Parasedimentitalea psychrophila: one gene and its partner. The protein of the gene in region 2 binds, or shares a complex with, the protein of the main gene of each other region. Links are inferred from orthologs where the notes say so. Each region holds a gene or a part of one and is shown on either strand. Other genes may lie near its edges.

Region 1 (9,042 bases), 1.3 Mb from region 2 along the record:
ATGCGGTCATGGTCAGCGACAGCTTGGGCACCATTGTTCTGGCGACGGAATCACGTTGGCGCGGATTGAGCGAAGAGGATGCGCTGACGCTGCAGACACCGCAGGGGGCGATTCAGCGGGCGATCCGGGCGACGACAGATTGGACTGTATTGCCCGCAGATGCCTATCTTCAGGGTGAGGCGGTGATGCGGATTACCAACCGTATTCAATTCCGCGGCTGGCGGATGACCTCTTATACCACCTATGCCTCTATCCGGGAGCGGGTGAATGCCGTTTTGGCACTGGAAATAATGGGGTTTGCGATATTCCTGGCACTGGGATTTTATACGCTGAGCCGACGAAGCGCGCTGCGTATGGTGTTGTTTCAGCGCGAGTCGGCAGAGCTTCGTGTGTTGAACACCCGTTTGCAGCGGGAAGTTGCCGAACGTGAAAGAGTGCAGCAAACCCTTGCGGTGGCCGAGCAAAGCCTGGCGCAGAGCTCGAAACTGGCGGCACTTGGGGAAATGTCGGCGGCTGTCAGCCACGAATTAAATCAACCTTTGGCGGCGATGAAAACCTATTTGGCCGGGGCGCGATTGCTGCTGGGCCGTAATCGTCCTGACGAGGCTTTGGTCTCCTTTGGGCGGATTGATGATCTGATTGAGCGGATGGGGGCCATTACCCGGCAGTTGAAATCTTATGCGCGCAAGGGTAGCGATACGTTTGTCCCGGTCAACTTGGGGGATGCGCTGGCCTCTAGCTTGTCGATGATGGAGCCACAGTTGCGTCAGCGCCATGTCAGGATTGCCCGCGTGTTGCCGGATAGCCCGGTCTATGTGATGGGCGACCAGATGCGTATCGAACAGGTGATGGTGAACCTCTTGCGAAACGCGTTGGACGCCACCAAGTCAGTGGTAGACCCTGAGATCGAAATCATTCTCGCTGGCGGGGAAACTGCTATCCTGGCAGTGCGCGACAACGGAGCGGGGATCGAAGACTTTGGCGAGTTGTTTGAGCCCTTTTATACCACCAAGCTGCCAGGAGACGGGGTTGGGCTTGGGCTTGCCATCTCGTCCGGGATCGTCAACGACCTTGGCGGACGGCTGACCGCCCGCAATGGCGAGAACGGCGGCGCGGTGTTTGAAATGCAATTGCCGATCCTGGTGGACGGGGTCGAAGCCGCTGAATAGACGCGGCGAGTTTGAGGAGGATAGATTATGGCCCAGGCCATGAAGATCGCGATTGTCGACGACGAGCAGGATATGCGCCAGTCGATCAGCCAGTGGCTGGCCTTGTCAGGCTATGACACAGAAACATTTGCCAGCGCCGAAGAGGCGCTAAAGGTGCTGAGCGCCGATTACCCCGGCATTGTGATTTCCGATATCAAAATGCCGGGCATGGACGGGATGCAATTCCTGAAGAAATTGATGGGCAGCGACAGCGCCCTGCCAGTGATCATGATCACCGGTCACGGCGATGTGCCGATGGCGGTGGAGGCGATGCGGGTCGGGGCCTTTGATTTCCTTGAGAAACCGTTCAACCCGGACCGAATGTCAGAGCTTGCCAAACGAGCGACCGGGGCCCGGCGTCTGGTGCTCGACAACCGGGTGCTGCGCCGTGAACTGTCGGATGGCACCCAGATCATGAAAAAGCTGATCGGCGCCAGTCCGGTGATGGATCGGTTGAAAGAGGATATTCTGGACCTTGGCCAGGCCGACGGTCACGTGATGATCGACGGGGAAACGGGCACTGGTAAAACTTTGGTGGCGCATGCTTTGCACGCTGTTGGCAGCCGGGCCGGTAAGAAGTTTGTATTGGTCAGCTGTGCGGCGCTGGAAGAGGAGGCGCTGTCCAGACGGTTGTTTGGACCGATGATGCCGGAAGATTCGCTGTTACCGGCCATCGAAGAGGCGCGCGGTGGCACATTGGTATTGGAAGATATTGATGCGCTGACCGAGCCCTTGCAGGGCAAGTTGCTCAGCGTGATCAATGAGCAGGGCACCCCAGGCGAAACCCGCATCGTTGCGATCTCAAACCTGCAAGAGGCGGGTAAGACCTGTGAGGATGCCTTGCGACCGGATTTGTTTTATCGTCTGGCCGCATTGCGTATCACGGTGCCGCCGTTGCGGCAGCGCGGCGAGGACATTCTGACCCTGTTTATGCGGCTCTCTGAACAGTTTTCCGAGGAATACGGCTGTGAGGCCCCCAAGGTCTCGGCGCAAGAAGCGGCGCAATTGCTGCAGGCGCCCTGGCCGGGCAATGTGCGCCAGTTGATCAATATTGCCGAACGGGCGGTGTTGCAGGCGCGGCGCGGCTCTGGGACCATTGCCTCGCTCCTGATGTCCGATCACGAGGAAATGCAACCGGTGATGACAACCGAGGGCAAGCCGCTGAAGGAATACGTAGAAGCCTTTGAGCGGATGTTGATCGACAATACAATGCGCCGCCACAAGGGCTCGATCGCATCGGTGATGGAAGAGCTCTGCCTGCCGCGCCGGACTTTGAATGAAAAAATGGCCAAATATGGTTTGCAACGGTCCGACTATCTCTGAGGCGAGCTGTCCACAGGGCGACTGACAAGGTGCGGGTCTCGCTGACAGCACCGAAACACGGGCGTACAAGCGAAGAAATTCGCTTGTTTTTTACCCTTTGGCTGAATTGATCGCCAAATTGTGTAATTTCCCGGGGGCTTTGACAGATGTCCATTGTCATTACCTATCCACAGGCAGTATGCTGCTGGGAAGTGACTACCACCAATATGGGGTGAGTCACTTCAAATGAGTTTCGCTGTTTTCCGTCTTTGTCCGGTATGATCCGAGAAGGCGAGAACAGACCGATTGGCCCCGGGGATCCGGGGTAGTTTAGCGCCTGCGCTGGAATGTTTTCAGGGCAGGAAGAAATGGGCAGGGATCGGGATAGTCCCACCTGTCGGAGAAGAACCGCGATGACGCGCGCGCAGGCACAGAGCTTAGAGACAGGACCGCCGGGAACACTTTCCGCGACCATGTTCTGTCGCGCACCGTCAGATATCGCCCTGACAAGACATCACCCAAAACGCGCAGCCCCCCCCGGAAACGGCCGGAGCGTGCGCGCGCAGGCATGGTGCACTAAGGAAACATGGCAAAGAAGATGCTTATTGATGCCACCCACGCCGAGGAAACTCGGGTTGTGGTGGTCGACGGAAACAAGGTTGAGGAGTTCGACTTTGAATCCGAGAACAAACGCCAGCTTGCTGGCAATATCTATCTGGCAAAAGTAACCCGGGTCGAACCCTCTCTGCAGGCAGCCTTTGTTGAATATGGCGGCAATCGTCATGGCTTTCTGGCGTTTTCGGAAATTCACCCCGATTACTACCAGATCCCGGTCGCCGACCGGCAAGCTCTGATGGAAGAAGAGCGCGTCTATGCCGAGGCAATGCGCGCCAAGGACGACGAGGAAGACAGCAAGCCTGCCAAACCGCGCCGGTCACGGTCGCGAAGCCGTACCAAGGCTGAAGACGTAGCCTCCAAGGATGCGGTTGAGACCAAAGAAGTCGAAATCCCCCAGACCGAAATTTCCGGTATGGAAACCATTGATCTCAGCGATGAGGCCGACACCGGTTCGGCTGATGTGCTTGGTGTGTCCGAAGGCAGCTCTCCGATGGAGACCGTGGCAGAGACCCCGGTTGAAGAACCTGTTCAGGAGCAATCCGAACCACAGGTCGAAGCCGCTGAAGGTGCCGTTGACGCGGTGGCTGAAGATGCTGCGCCTGTTGCTGAAGCTACAGTGACCGAAGATGAGACCACCTCGGAGCAACCTGTAGTGCAGGATGCGGCTGCGGAGACATCCGTGGCAGAGGATGACGCGACCGAAGCAAAAGAGCCGGGCGACGATGAGCCGGATGCCGACGACAACCGTGCGGACGCCATCTCAAAAGACAGCACAATCGAATCGGTTGCGGATGAAGACGACAGCGAGGACATCCGTCCGCGCCGCAAGCCACGTCCACGCCGCTACAAGATTCAGGAAGTTATCAAAGTTCGCCAGGTTCTGCTGGTTCAGGTCGTCAAAGAAGAGCGTGGCAACAAGGGCGCTGCTCTGACCACATATCTGTCGCTGGCAGGTCGCTACTGCGTGCTGATGCCCAACACCGCCCGCGGTGGTGGTATCTCGCGCAAGATCACCAATGTTGTTGACCGTAAAAAACTGAAAGAGATCGCCAACGAAATCGACGTGCCGTCAGGTGCGGGCCTTATTGTGCGCACCGCTGGTGCCAAACGCACCAAGGCTGAGATCAAGCGCGATTATGAATACCTGCAACGGCTGTGGGAACAGATCCGCGAGCTGACGCTGAAATCAATTGCGCCCGCCAAGATCTATGAAGAAGGCGATCTGATCAAACGCTCGATCCGCGATCTTTATAACCGCGAAATCGACGAGGTGTTTGTTGAGGGTGAGCGCGGCTATCGCATCGCCAAAGACTTCATGAAGATGATCATGCCGTCGCACGCCAAGAACGTGAAACGCTATAATGAAACCCTGCCGCTGTTCGCCCGTTATCAGGTCGAAAGCTATCTGGGGGGCATGTTCAACCCGACCGTTCAGCTGAAATCCGGTGGCTATATCGTGATTGATGTCACCGAGGCCCTGGTGGCCATCGACGTCAACTCGGGCCGCGCCACCAAAGAAGGCTCGATCGAGGACACCGCCACCAAGACCAACCTGGAGGCCGCCGAAGAGGTGGCCCGCCAGTTGCGACTGCGGGACCTTGCTGGCCTGATCGTCATTGATTTCATCGACATGGACGAGCGCAAGAACAACGCCGCCGTTGAGAAAAAGATCAAGGACAAGCTGAAAACCGACCGCGCCCGTATTCAGATTGGTCGCATTTCGGGCTTTGGCCTGATGGAGATGAGCCGCCAGCGTCTGCGCCCCGGCATGCTCGAAGCCACCACTCAGCCGTGCCCCTCGTGTCACGGCACTGGTCTGATCCGCTCCGACGATAATATGGCGCTGACCATTCTGCGCCAGATCGAGGAAGAGGGCACCCGCAACCGCTCACGCGAAGTCCTGGTGCGCTGCCCGGTCAGCATTGCCAACTTCCTGATGAACCAAAAGCGCGAGCATATCGCCCAGATCGAAGCCCGCTATGGTATGTCGGTTCGCATCGAAGGGGATCCGCATCTGATCAGCCCTGACTTCACATTGGAAAAGTTCAAGACAGCCACCCGTGCGGTGTCGGTCGCGACGGCTCCGGTGGTATCGGTTGATACATCGCTGATGGATCAAGTGGATGCTGACGAGGCTGAAGCCATTGAAGATGAAGAAGAAGAGGTGGTTGTCGAGATCACTGAAGTCTCTACTGAAGCGGCTGAAACATCGGATGAATCTGAGACCAAGCCCAAGCGCAAGCGGCGTCGTCGCCGGCGTCGGTCGGGCAAATCTGATGACGCCGAAAACGGCTCTGAAGATGGCTCGGATGACAGTGCTGAAGCCGCTGTTGCTGCTGAAACCGTCTCCGAAGCAGACGGTGCTGTCTCGGGCGAGGTGACAGCTGATGGCGAACAGCCAGCCGAAGACGAGAAAAAGCCAAAGCGGACTCGCACCCGGTCGCGGTCACGGTCGCGCGGCAACAAGTCCAAGGTTGAAGCTGCCGAAGGTGAAGCCACTCCGTCGACTGACGCTCCGGCCGAGGTTGCTGTCGTGGACGAACCCGCTGCAGCTGAACAGCCAGCGACTGAAGCTGAGCCTACGCCAGTAGTTGCAGAACCAGTGGCAGAAGCTGCACCAGAGGTTTCTGTTGAAACCGCTGTTGCCGACGTCACTGAAGCAGCACCCGCTGAGCAGCCCGAGGCTGCGGTGGAAACGACTGAGCCTGAGACGGTTGCGGTTGCCACACCCGAGGTGGCTGCAGAACCTGTGGCCGTTGCTGAGGTGGTCGCCGAACCCGTGCCAGAGACCGCACCGGAGGTGATAGAGACTGCACCGGAGGTGATTGAGACTGCACCGGAGGTGATTGAGACTGCTGCACCGGAAACGGCTGAGGCAGACACAATTGTCGAAGCCGCACCCGAACCGGCTGTGGCAGAACCGGAGCTGGTTGCCGCTGAAGAGGTCGCTCCTGAGCCGGAGCAGCCGCCCAAGCCAAAGCGCCGCGGCTGGTGGTCGCTGGGCAACTAAAGCAAGTTTGAAACGCCGGGGGAAACCCCGGCGTTTTCATTTGTCGGCCATCGAGTTGGGGTGACTGTTTTTGTTGAGACACTGTTAGGTTGTTTCGCGTGCGAAACATTATCAGGCGATTTCGGAAGAACCGCCATATGTCCGGAGCCGATATGTCACCAGCTTATTTTTAGATTAATGGATAGGTGCAGAGGCCGCGCTTGGGGCTCAGCCGCCCTTGCGGACCAGATAGATCTGATGGCCGTCAGCCTCGGTTATCTGCAGCAGTGTGTGGCCGCTCTCATTGCAGAAATGCGGCACGTCGATCACCGCTGCGGGATCGTCTGCCAGCAGCTGCAGAAGCGCCCCCTGTTGTAGGGGTTTCAGCCGCTTGCGCAGTTTAAGGACCGGCAGCGGGCACAACAGGCCAATGGCATCCAGTATTTCACTAATATCGCTCATAACAGTCAGATATGACGGAAAATTCATCCTGTCCACAGGGATGTGACCAGCTGTCCTCGTGACCTTTGAAATCAGGTGGGGTAAGGCAGTTATATGTTTGGTATTGAAATCATCGATGCAGGCCTAATCCCTGCTATGCTCGTCGCGCTGATCGCCGGTTTGATCAGCTTCCTTTCCCCCTGTGTGTTGCCCATCGTGCCACCCTATCTGGCCTATATGAGCGGCGTTTCAATAGGAGATATGCAAAACCCCGGTGCGGCCCGCCGCAAGGCGATACTGGCCGCGTTATTTTTTATCATGGGCCTATCAACTGTGTTCCTGTTGCTGGGCTTTACCGCGTCGATTTTCGGCGCCTTTGTCCTGCAAAACCAAGAGCTCTTCGCGCAGGTCTCGGGCTTGGTGGTGATCATCTTCGGGCTGCATTTCCTGTCGGTCTTCCGTATTCCGATTCTGGATCGTGAGATGCGAATGGAGGCGGGGCAGTCCGGTGGATCAGCGATTGGCGCCTATGTACTGGGCCTTGCCTTTGCCTTTGGCTGGACGCCCTGTATTGGCCCGCAACTGGGGGCAATTTTGTCGCTGGCAGCGTCTGAGGCCTCGGTTGCCCGGGGAACCATTTTGCTGGGTATTTATGCGCTTGGCCTTGGCGTTCCCTTCCTGCTTGCTGCCATATTCCTCAGCCGTTCGATGGTGCTGATGAACAAGATGAAACGCCACATGGGTTTGATTGAAAAACTGATGGGTGGGTTGCTTTTGCTGGTGGGGGTGATGCTGGTGACCGGGTTGTTCTCAACCTTTTCCTGGTGGCTGCTGGAAGCCTTTCCGGCTTTAGCCCTTCTTGGTTAGATAAAGGGGGCCGGATGGCCCCTTTTACTTTATATGCAGGGTCTTACTCTTGCCGGAATGACCCGCTAGGTTACGGTAAACACATTTTAAGGGCAGGGCATTGGGTCGGGTCGCGAACAGTCTACAGCGTACAGAGGTGCATCGGCGCCGGGTGTTTTACATCCCCGGCTACGACCCTATTCCGCCGCGCCGCTACCGCGAGCTCTATCGTAAAGAGGCGGCGGCACAGGCTGAAATTTCCGGCTATGAGATTGCCCTGAGCGCCAAAGCTTCGAAATCAGGTCCCTACGGGTGGCAGGTGCAATCCGCTATCGACAAGGCCAAAACGGCCACCGATGTTGAGGTGCTGGTGTGGTCTGATATCGTCCGCGACAGCATGGAGAGCTCGATCCTGGCGACCTACCTGCAAATGGTGCGAACGGCCTGGATCTATATATCAACAGGAACATTGCGCCGCTTGATGCGATTGCGAAAAGGTCCTGTTATTGCGGCGCTATATCCGATTGGCATGTTGCTGGTACAGGCGCTGTTGGCGGCTCTTGTGACCTGGGGTGTGGGCCGGGCGGTGATTGCATTGGCCGAGCATTTCCTGCTCTTTGGAGCCTTTGTTGGGATGGCTGGCCTCGGTCTCGGGCTGTTGGCCGGGATGGTATTGATGCGCTGGTTCAAGAAAATGGATGGCAAGTTTTTTGCCTATTACCTGATGCATGATTACGCCTATTCAGCCTCCTCCAGGGGGGCGTATTCGTCTGCTTTGGAAGGCCGGATGGCAGAGTTCACGACACTGATACGGGATGCTCTGGCGGATGATACGATGGACGAGGTCCTGGTGGTTGGACATTCCTCGGGGGCGCATATTGCGGTGTCGGTGCTGTCTGACCTGATCCGTGGCGGGCTGGCGGACAATCATCCGCCGCTGAGTTTCCTGAGCCTGGGGCAGGTGGTGCCAATGGTCTCTTTTCTACCAAAGGCCTACCGGCTGCGTGCGGATCTGAAATTCCTGTCGCAGAGCGATGAACTGGCCTGGGTTGATGTCACCGCACCCAGCGATGGCTGTGCCTTTGCGCTCTGTGACCCGGTCAGCGTCAGTGGGCTGGCCTCGGCGGCGAAACGCTGGCCGCTGGTGTTTTCGGCGGCTTTCACCCAGACCTTAAGCCCGCAACGCTGGGCCGAGTTGCGCTGGCGGTTTTTTCGGCTGCATTTCCAGTATCTCTGCGCCTTTGATCGGCCAGGAGACTATGATTATTTTCAAATCACCGCCGGTCCGCTGACACTGCGGGAACGCTATCGGGAGCGGCAGCCGTCACGGTCGCGTATTGATGAAACAGTGTCCAAATATACCGCGGTGGCGCCGCTATGATGCCGCCCAAACCGCCGTCCCGACCGGGGAAAGTCTCGTTGTGGCGCTATCTCCGCCTGTTTCGCCAGGACATCCTGTCGGCGCAGCCCGCACGGCTGTATCACGCCTGGATGGCCGAGTTCCGCACGCCGTTCTTTCGCTCATTCCTGATCAACCAGCCTGACTTGGTGAAAGAGGTGCTTAAAAACCGCCCCGATGATTTTCCCAAATCCAATCGTATTGCCGAAGGGTTGCGGCCATTGCTGGGGAATTCGGTC
Region 2 (8,265 bases):
AGGTTTTCGCCCTGTGGTTTGCGTGTTCTCAGAGACATCCCAAGGCTTGAAGTCAAGCAATTCGCCCCTTGCGCGCGCAAATCGACTTCATCACCAACGCTTAAACTTCGCTGTCCCAAGAAATACCTTTTGACCTGCTCGGGGAGAGGCCACCGCGAGTTTCGCATCTCGACGCTATTGTCAGCGTTGGAGCCAAAAGGCACTGGCGGCAAGGCAACAACCGATGGCCCTTCGCCCTCACAATCAACCTTGCCCCATATGTCGCGGGTCCCAATCGCCCCAGCCATCAAACGCCGCTGGGCTCTATAGCACGATGGTGTTTTGGCAATCCAGTTTTAGCCCGATACATAATGTGGATCGCAGCTATGGGTCGCCATTCGGGGTTGCCGACTGGCGACCCTGCGCAACAAAAAACCCCGCGGTCAATTGGCCGCGGGGGTTTTCAAACTCGTCAAAGCAACAGCGTGATTTACATCACCCTTCGCGCTCCAGTTTTTTACGCGCCAATTTACGGGCACGACGGATCGCTTCCGCCTTGTTGCGCGCTTTTTTCTCAGACGGTTTCTCGAAATGCTGCTTCAGCTTCATTTCACGGAACACGCCTTCGCGCTGTAGTTTTTTCTTCAAGGCCCGAAGGGCTTGATCGACATTGTTGTCGCGAACGCTAACCTGCATGTGGGTTTCGCCACCTTTTCTAAAATCCAGCTGCAATGATTTGCAATAACCCGCCCCGTATCAAGATGATAGTGTTTTGTCGAGTCCGATGTGACGCGAATTGCACCGGGTGCAGCAATCGAACCACGTCCGGCGCCGATCCGACAGAGCAAAATTGCCGCCTAGTTCAGCGCCCCGCTTTCTACCAGCCAATCCGCCATCCCGCGAATATTGAGATCCCGCCAGTTTTCATAATTCCCCCAATCGGCGTAGGCACTAGTATCAAGCGAGGCGACAATCTCTTCGACACTGCTGCCCTGTTTCAACTCTGCCGTCACCGCATCCCGCAGCCACTCGACATATTGACGGTTCTCGGTGGCGTCGACCTTGCCACCCAGGGCGCCGTGGCCCGGCACCAGCACATCAAATTCAAGCGTTTCAACCACCCGGATCTGATCAATGTAGCCGCCAATATCAGCCCCCGGGAAATTCTTGAATGGCAGCCGCTTGGGCGTCACAACATCAACGATGAATGCGACGTTTTCGGGACGGATGACCAGCGCCAGCATGTCGCTTCCATGACCAGAGCCCAGCGCGGTTATTTCAAAGCTATGATCGCCGGAGGTGAAATTGCTCACCTCAGAGACCTGCGTGTCGGGGGTCACCCCGTCAATCTCCTCTGGCCCATTGGCGCCGGCAAAGACAGTTGCCGTGTCAGCGAATATCGCCCCACCAGAGGCATGATCGCCATGGCTGTGGCTATAGACCAAATGGGTTATCGGCGCATCCGTCAGTTTCGAGATTTCACTCTTCAGCCAGGCTGCGGCCTCGGCGTTGATCGGATCGCTGACAATGACACCCTCATCGGTGATCACAAACACCGAGAAGTGGAAGTTGTTTTGAAATCGCCAGACATCACCTTTGACATTGGTAATCGCACGTTGTGTGTCCTGCGCAAATGCAGGACTGGCAGCAAAAGCGAAAATCGCGGCCGCGGTCAGTGTTTTGACAATCATGGCTTCTTCCCCTTCCGTATGGTTAGGGCAAGTTACCCCATCTCGGTCCGTTTCAGGATCGCAATGTTGTGATCGAAAATCCGGCTATGCTGATCTCGCACAAAAAACGCCCCAGACTTTCATCCGGGGCGTTAAAATTGGTCTGATCTGTTGGCTTAGCCCTTCAGGATCGAACGGCCCGCATATTCCGCGACCTCGCCCAGGGCCTCCTCGATACGGATCAGCTGGTTGTATTTTGCCAGCCGGTCCGACCGCGCCAGCGAGCCGGTTTTGATCTGACCACAGTTGGTCGCCACCGCCAGGTCGGCGATGGTGGCATCCTCGGTCTCGCCCGAGCGGTGCGACATCACATTGGTAAAGCCAGCCCGGTGCGCCATGTCGACCGCCTGCAGCGTTTCGGTCAGGGTGCCAATCTGGTTCACTTTCACCAGCATCGAGTTGGCGGATCCTTTGGCGATGCCATCCGCCAGACGTGTCGGGTTGGTCACAAACAGATCGTCGCCCACCAGCTGCACCTTGTCGCCAATGGCATCGGTCAGCGCCTTCCAGCCGTCCCAGTCATCTTCGGCCATGCCATCTTCGATAGAGATGATCGGGTAATCATTGGCCAGCGCCGCCAGATAGGCAACGTTTTCCTCGGAGGTCAGGGATTTCCCCTCCCCCGAAAGAACGTATTTGCCATCCTTGTAATATTCGGTCGCGGCGCAATCCAGCGCCAGATAGATCTCTTCACCCGGCTTATACCCGGCCTTCTCGATCGAACGCAGGATGAAATCCAGCGCTTCACGGGTCGAGGCGATATTGGGCGCAAAGCCCCCTTCGTCACCAATGCCGGTGGACAGGCCCGCCGCTGTCAGCTCTTTTTTCAGCGTGTGGAACACTTCCGAGCCCATGCGCACAGCTTCGCGGATATTTTCCGCAGCCACCGGCATGATCATGAATTCCTGAATATCGATCGGGTTGTCGGCATGTTCGCCGCCGTTGATGATGTTCATCATCGGCACCGGCAGAACTCGGGCCGAGGTGCCGCCGATATAGCGATACAGCGGCTGCGTTGTGAAATCAGCTGCGGCCTTGGCGACTGCCAGCGAGACACCCAGAATGGCATTGGCCCCCAGACGGCTTTTGTTGTCGGTGCCGTCCAGCTCGATCATCGCCATGTCAATCGACACCTGCTCGGTGGCATCAAAGCCAACCAGCATATCGGCGATCTCGCCATTGACCGCCGCCACCGCTTCCAGCACGCCCTTGCCCAGGTAGCGGCTCATGTCACCATCGCGCTTTTCAACCGCCTCATGCGCCCCGGTCGAGGCCCCCGAAGGCACCGCAGCGCGGCCCATGGTGCCGTCTTCCAGCATCACATCAACCTCAACCGTCGGGTTGCCCCGGCTGTCGAGAATTTCGCGGGCGTGGATGTCGATAATAATGCTCATCGGAATGTCCCTGACTATGGCTATTGCTTGCCAGCGTCATAGGTAGACAGCGGGCAAATGTAAACCTCAGGTGTTATCGCTAACACCCCCTTGCCCGTTCGCAGAGATCCGCAGAGCCCTCAGAAGCCCCACCTCATTGGATTGACCGGCAGGCGCCGTTATGTTTCGGTCCCTAGGCCGCAACCATCCCATTCGAACGTGCCAATCTGCGTTCGCGCAGAAAGGTATACAAGCCAGAGCCAATGATCAGCGAAGCCCCGGCCAGTGTCATCATATCGGGACGTTCATCAAACATCACCATGCCCGCAAGAATCGAAAATAACAGTCGCGAGTATCGAAAGGGCGTCACCGCCGAGGCATCCCCCACCCGCATGGCCACCACAATGCCGTAATAGCCCATAACCCCAAACACCACGCCGCCAAAGATCATCAGCGCCTGTGGGCTGCTCACCGCGCTCACCTCTCCGGGGACCAATACAAGCAGCAGTATTCCAGCCACGATAAGCGCCGCAAAGCCCTGAAAGCTTACAACAGTTGACGACACCGAGGAATCCACAAACCGGGTTAGAAGATCACGAGCAGCAATGGCAAACACCGACAAAAGCACCAGTATAGAAGCCGGCTCAAAGCCGTCAAAACCAGGGCGAATAATCAACAGCACTCCGATAAAGCCAACCGAAATGGCGCTCCAGCGGCGCCAGCCCACCTGTTCCTTCAGGAACACTGCAGCGGCCATGGTGATCACCAGTGGCAAGGCCTGAAACACCGCTGCCACAGTTGATATATCAACCAGCGCCAGCGCTGTTGCAAAACACATCGCACCAACAGCCTCAGCCAGGGTCCGCAGCACCGCCGCAGGTTTCCACGCCGCTCTCGCCAGTAAATTGTGCCCCTTGTACCAGGCCAGGGCCGCAAACACGCTACTGCTGCCAAGTCCCAGAAGAATCAGGATCTGTCCCACCGGCATATCCGCCGACAGATGTTTGATAAACATATCTTCCAGCGTAAAGGCGGCCATGGACGCGACCACCAGCAAGATACCGTTAAGATTGTTCATACGCGCATCTCCATCAGAGGGATCGCCAGCCTGTGCTGGCACAATCCGACCAGAGCAACGACATTTTCAGCAACCACGCTCGCCCATTCGCGACAATCCGACACAACCAACGCAACAAGTCGTGCCGCACTGCATCACAGATATTGATGCACGCCCGATGCTCCCATTAGTGCTAGGATCTATCTATTTAGGAGAAATTCAATGACATCATCCCTTCAAAAATACGAGACATTTCGCGATCTGCATGCCCGCCCCGGCGCATTTGTCATGCCCAACCCATGGACCGCTGGCAGCGCATTGATACTAGGCTCGCTGGGCTTCGAGGCCCTGGCAACAACCAGTGCAGGTCTGGCTTTTTCGATTGGCAAGCAGGATTCCGAAGGCGCCATCAGCCGCGATGAAATTCTGGCCAACGCCTGCGACATTGTCGCCGCCTGCGACCTGCCGGTCTCCGCAGACCTGGAAAATGGTTTTGGCGCTGCCGCCAAAGACTGCCAACAGACCATCCAGCAGGCGATGGATATCGGTCTGGTCGGCGGCTCAATCGAGGACACAACCGGCGACGCTGACCGGCCCATCTACGATTTTGATCTCGCCGTCGAGCGCATCCAGGCTGCGGCCGAAACATGCGCAGGCAAACCCTTCTTGCTAACCGCCCGCGCCGAAAACTTCATCTGTGGACGGCCGGACCTCGCGGACACCATCGCCCGCCTACAGGCCTTCAGCGACGCCGGAGCAGAGGTGTTATACGCCCCCGGCCTGCCGGACCTGGCCTCGATCGCAACCCTGTGCCGCAACCTGGACAAGCCGGTGAATGTGGTCATGGGCCTAGGCGGGCCAAACTGGTCGGTGAGCGACCTTGCAGATACCGGCGTCAAACGCATCAGCGTCGGCGGCTCTTTTGCCCGCGCCGCCCTGGGCGCCCTGGTAAGGGCGGCAAACGAGATCCTCGAACAGGGCACCTTCAGCTATGCGGATCAGGCCCTAAGCCACGCCGAGGCCAGCCGTTTCATGGCTCCGGGGACAGCCGGCAACAACTAACCACCCCCCTGGGGTTTCTTTTTGCCTAAAATACTCACTCCAAGCCCGGCGCAGGCAGGCGCCCCAACGATGAAACGACTCCCGGTTCTTTTACCTCTTGCGGATTGGCACCCCGTAGAGTTCCAGCTTATGGCCCTTCAGCTCATAGCCCAGCTTCTGGGCAATCTTTTCCTGCAACGCCTCGATGTCAGGATCCACAAATTCGATCACCTCACCGGAATTCATATCAATCAAATGGTCATGGTGCTCGCGCTCGGCATCCTCATAGCGGGCGCGGCCATCGCCGAACTCCAACCGCTCCAGTATACCAGCTTCCTCAAACAGCTTGACGGTCCGATAGACCGTCGCAATCGAGATACCGGCGTCCAGCGCACTGGCACGGGTATACAAGGCCTCCACATCCGGGTGGTCTACACTGTCCTGCAGGACGCGGGCAATGATCCGGCGTTGACCGGTCATACGCAGGCCCTTGGCCTCGCAGCGGGAAATGATTGTATCAGTCATCGGCATCCTCTGTGCGCTCACATTGCGCTTGGTTGCCCTGTGTAACGAAAGAACAAGCGCCCGAAAACCGGATATAATCACAGAATGCCGGTTGACAAATACCTTATCCACAGCCATTTGGCCCAACAGGTATCCCTCTCTGCCGCGTGAGCAGAGGCGTTCGGGCAATTTTGCCCCCTCCGAGACTCCGGTCTCCAGCGCCTACAGTGATATACCTGCGTTCCCAAAATCACGCGTGGGGCACGAGCAGACGACCGGCTCGCTGGCATACGGCCAGCTGCGCCCGAGGTCCCTGCCCCCAACTCGTCGCACAGGTTGCGACAAAACCGGCCGTTGCATCTGCAAAGGCTGCGAAAGGATATGACTTGAGCGAATTTTCTACAATGGGGCTTCCCGAGAAGCTTCTGGCCCGGATCGAAGCCATGGGCTTCAAAGACCCAACCCCGATTCAGTCGCACGCAATTCCGCATGCGTTGCAGGGCCGCGACGTGCTGGGCCTGGCCCAGACCGGCACCGGCAAAACCGCAGCCTTCGGGGTGCCGCTGATTGCTCAGATGATGCAGTATGAGCGTAAACCCGCTCCCAAGACCGTACGCGGTCTGGTTCTGGCGCCAACCCGTGAGTTGGCCAATCAGATCAGCCAGCAGATCAAAGGCCTGATGGATGGCTCATCGATGAGCGTCGGCCTGGTGGTTGGCGGCGTATCGATCAACCCGCAGATCCAGCGCATTGCCCGTGGCACCGACATTCTGGTCGCCACCCCCGGTCGTTTGCTGGACATTCTGGACCGCCGCGCCCTTAACCTTGGCTCCTGTGATTTCCTGGTGCTGGACGAAGCCGACCAGATGCTGGACATGGGCTTTATCCACGCCCTGCGCAAAATCGCCGCGCTGCTGCCCACCGAGCGCCAGACCATGCTGTTCTCGGCCACCATGCCAAAACAGATGAACGAGATCGCCGCTAGCTACCTCAAAAGCCCGATCCGGGTCGAAGTCTCGCCTCCGGGCAAGGCTGCCGACAAGGTCACCCAAGAGGTGCATTTCATCGCCAAGGCGGAAAAGACTTCGCTGCTGAAAGAGCTGCTGTCCAAGCACACAGACGAGCGTTCGCTGGTCTTTGGCCGCACCAAGCATGGCTCGGAAAAGCTGATGAAGACGCTGGAAAAGGCTGGTTTCTCGACAGCCTCGATCCACGGCAACAAAAGCCAGGGCCAGCGCGACCGGGCAATTGCGGCGTTTAAATCCGGTCAGATCAAAGTGCTGGTGGCCACCGATGTGGCGGCCCGCGGGCTGGATATTCCGGACGTCAAACACGTCTATAACTATGATCTGCCCAATGTGCCCGACGCCTATGTGCACCGCATCGGCCGCACCGCGCGGGCTGGCAAGGACGGCGCAGCGATTGCCTTCTGTTCTCCCGATGAAATGGGCGAATTGAAGGACATCCAAAAGGTTCTGGGCACCACCATTCCGGTGGCCTCGGGCACCCCTTGGGAAGTTCAGCCCGGCGCCAAGAAACCCAGTGGCGGTGGTGGCAACCGGCGTCGCGGCGGCGGCGGTGGCGGCGGTGGCCAGCGCAGATCTGCCGGCGGCGGTGACGGTGCCAAGCCCGGCGGTCAGAGTCGGCGGCGGCGCAGCGGTGGCGGCGGTGGCGGCAACCGGACCGCAGCTTAACTGCAGTGTGACCTCTGGTTAACCCAAAAACAATTCAAACCCCGCTCCGGTGCTCACCGGGGCGGGGTTTTTCATGCGCGACGCAGGTCAGCCCAGACCGGCAGATGATCCGAGGCAATATGGGCCGGGCGTTCGCTGTAAACCCCATGCGCCGCCACCTGTAGATCCGGGCCAATGGCGATCCGGTCCAAGGCGCCAATGGGGCGCAGCGCCGGGAAACTCGGCTTGGGTACCAAAAAGGTCATTTCCGGCGCCAGATGATCCAGAACCGGGGCCCGCGACCACTCGTTAAAGTCACCGCCCCAGACCAAGGGTGTGTCATCAAAACTGGCGCTCTCGCGGGCCAGATGCAGCACCTGCTCGTGGCGCACTCTACCGGTCAGCCCAAGATGCGCACCGATCACCCGCAGCGGGCCGATGGCGGTGTCGAACCGCGCCCAGACTGCACCACGCGGTCCCAGCCCCGGCAGCTTGATGTGGCCATGATCGCGCATGGTCACCGAATCTGAGCGCCACAAAATCGCGTTGCCATGCCAGCCCAGAGAGCCCGCGCCGCCCAGGTTGGCAATCTGCCAGCCGGCCTCGTCCAGCACAAAATGCGGCAAGGCAGCGGGTCGCGGAGGCAGCCGCTTGTCGGCCTCTTGCAGCAGCACGATCTGAGCGCCGGTGCCGTCGATCACCTGCAATGTGCGCCGCGGCCTGCGGCGCAGGTCCAGACCAACACATTTCTGAATATTGTAACTGGCCAGGCGCAGGGTTGGGACAGACATCTAAATTCCTTTGGTTGCCTGAGTATTGGCTATTCTGCCGATCCGGTACAGGGCGGTTTGCTTTCAATCGAAACTACGCTCAAAAGGGGGGCTGTCTGCCCCCTCTTGGCCTCTGGC

The links.
Region 1: the proteins of eno (region 2) and QPJ95_RS16345 are in contact, whole or in part, in a solved structure (PDB 2FYM), measured with the Escherichia coli proteins. The link is inferred for Parasedimentitalea psychrophila from one-to-one orthologs.

Annotation. Positions count from the first base shown.
Region 1 is NZ_CP127247.1:3,350,481-3,359,522, forward strand. The notes cover bases 2,730-6,338. They hold QPJ95_RS16345 (Rne/Rng family ribonuclease), read left to right. Parts: upstream 2,730-3,096; coding sequence 3,097-6,138; downstream 6,139-6,338. Outside these bases: QPJ95_RS16335 (sensor histidine kinase), read left to right, coding at 1-1,169; QPJ95_RS16340 (sigma-54-dependent transcriptional regulator), read left to right, coding at 1,197-2,531; QPJ95_RS16350 (sulfurtransferase TusA family protein), read right to left, coding at 6,346-6,579; QPJ95_RS16355 (cytochrome c biogenesis CcdA family protein), read left to right, coding at 6,673-7,425; QPJ95_RS16360 (hypothetical protein), read left to right, coding at 7,526-8,785; QPJ95_RS16365 (cytochrome P450), read left to right, coding at 8,782-9,042. UniProt on the Escherichia coli protein: Endoribonuclease that plays a central role in RNA processing and decay. Required for the maturation of 5S and 16S rRNAs and the majority of tRNAs. Also involved in the degradation of most mRNAs.
Region 2 is NZ_CP127247.1:4,650,971-4,659,235, forward strand. Bases 965-3,796 are described here. They hold eno (phosphopyruvate hydratase), read right to left. Parts: upstream 3,104-3,796; coding sequence 1,826-3,103; downstream 965-1,825. Other genes in these bases: QPJ95_RS22465 (MBL fold metallo-hydrolase), read right to left, coding at 965-1,670; QPJ95_RS22475 (DMT family transporter), read right to left, coding at 3,276-3,796. Outside these bases: rpsU (30S ribosomal protein S21), read right to left, coding at 475-675; more of QPJ95_RS22465, read right to left, coding at 837-964; more of QPJ95_RS22475, read right to left, coding at 3,797-4,160; QPJ95_RS22480 (isocitrate lyase/PEP mutase family protein), read left to right, coding at 4,362-5,201; QPJ95_RS22485 (Fur family transcriptional regulator), read right to left, coding at 5,292-5,705; QPJ95_RS22490 (DEAD/DEAH box helicase), read left to right, coding at 6,071-7,378; QPJ95_RS22495 (endonuclease/exonuclease/phosphatase family protein), read right to left, coding at 7,450-8,148. UniProt on the Escherichia coli protein: Catalyzes the reversible conversion of 2-phosphoglycerate (2-PG) into phosphoenolpyruvate (PEP). It is essential for the degradation of carbohydrates via glycolysis.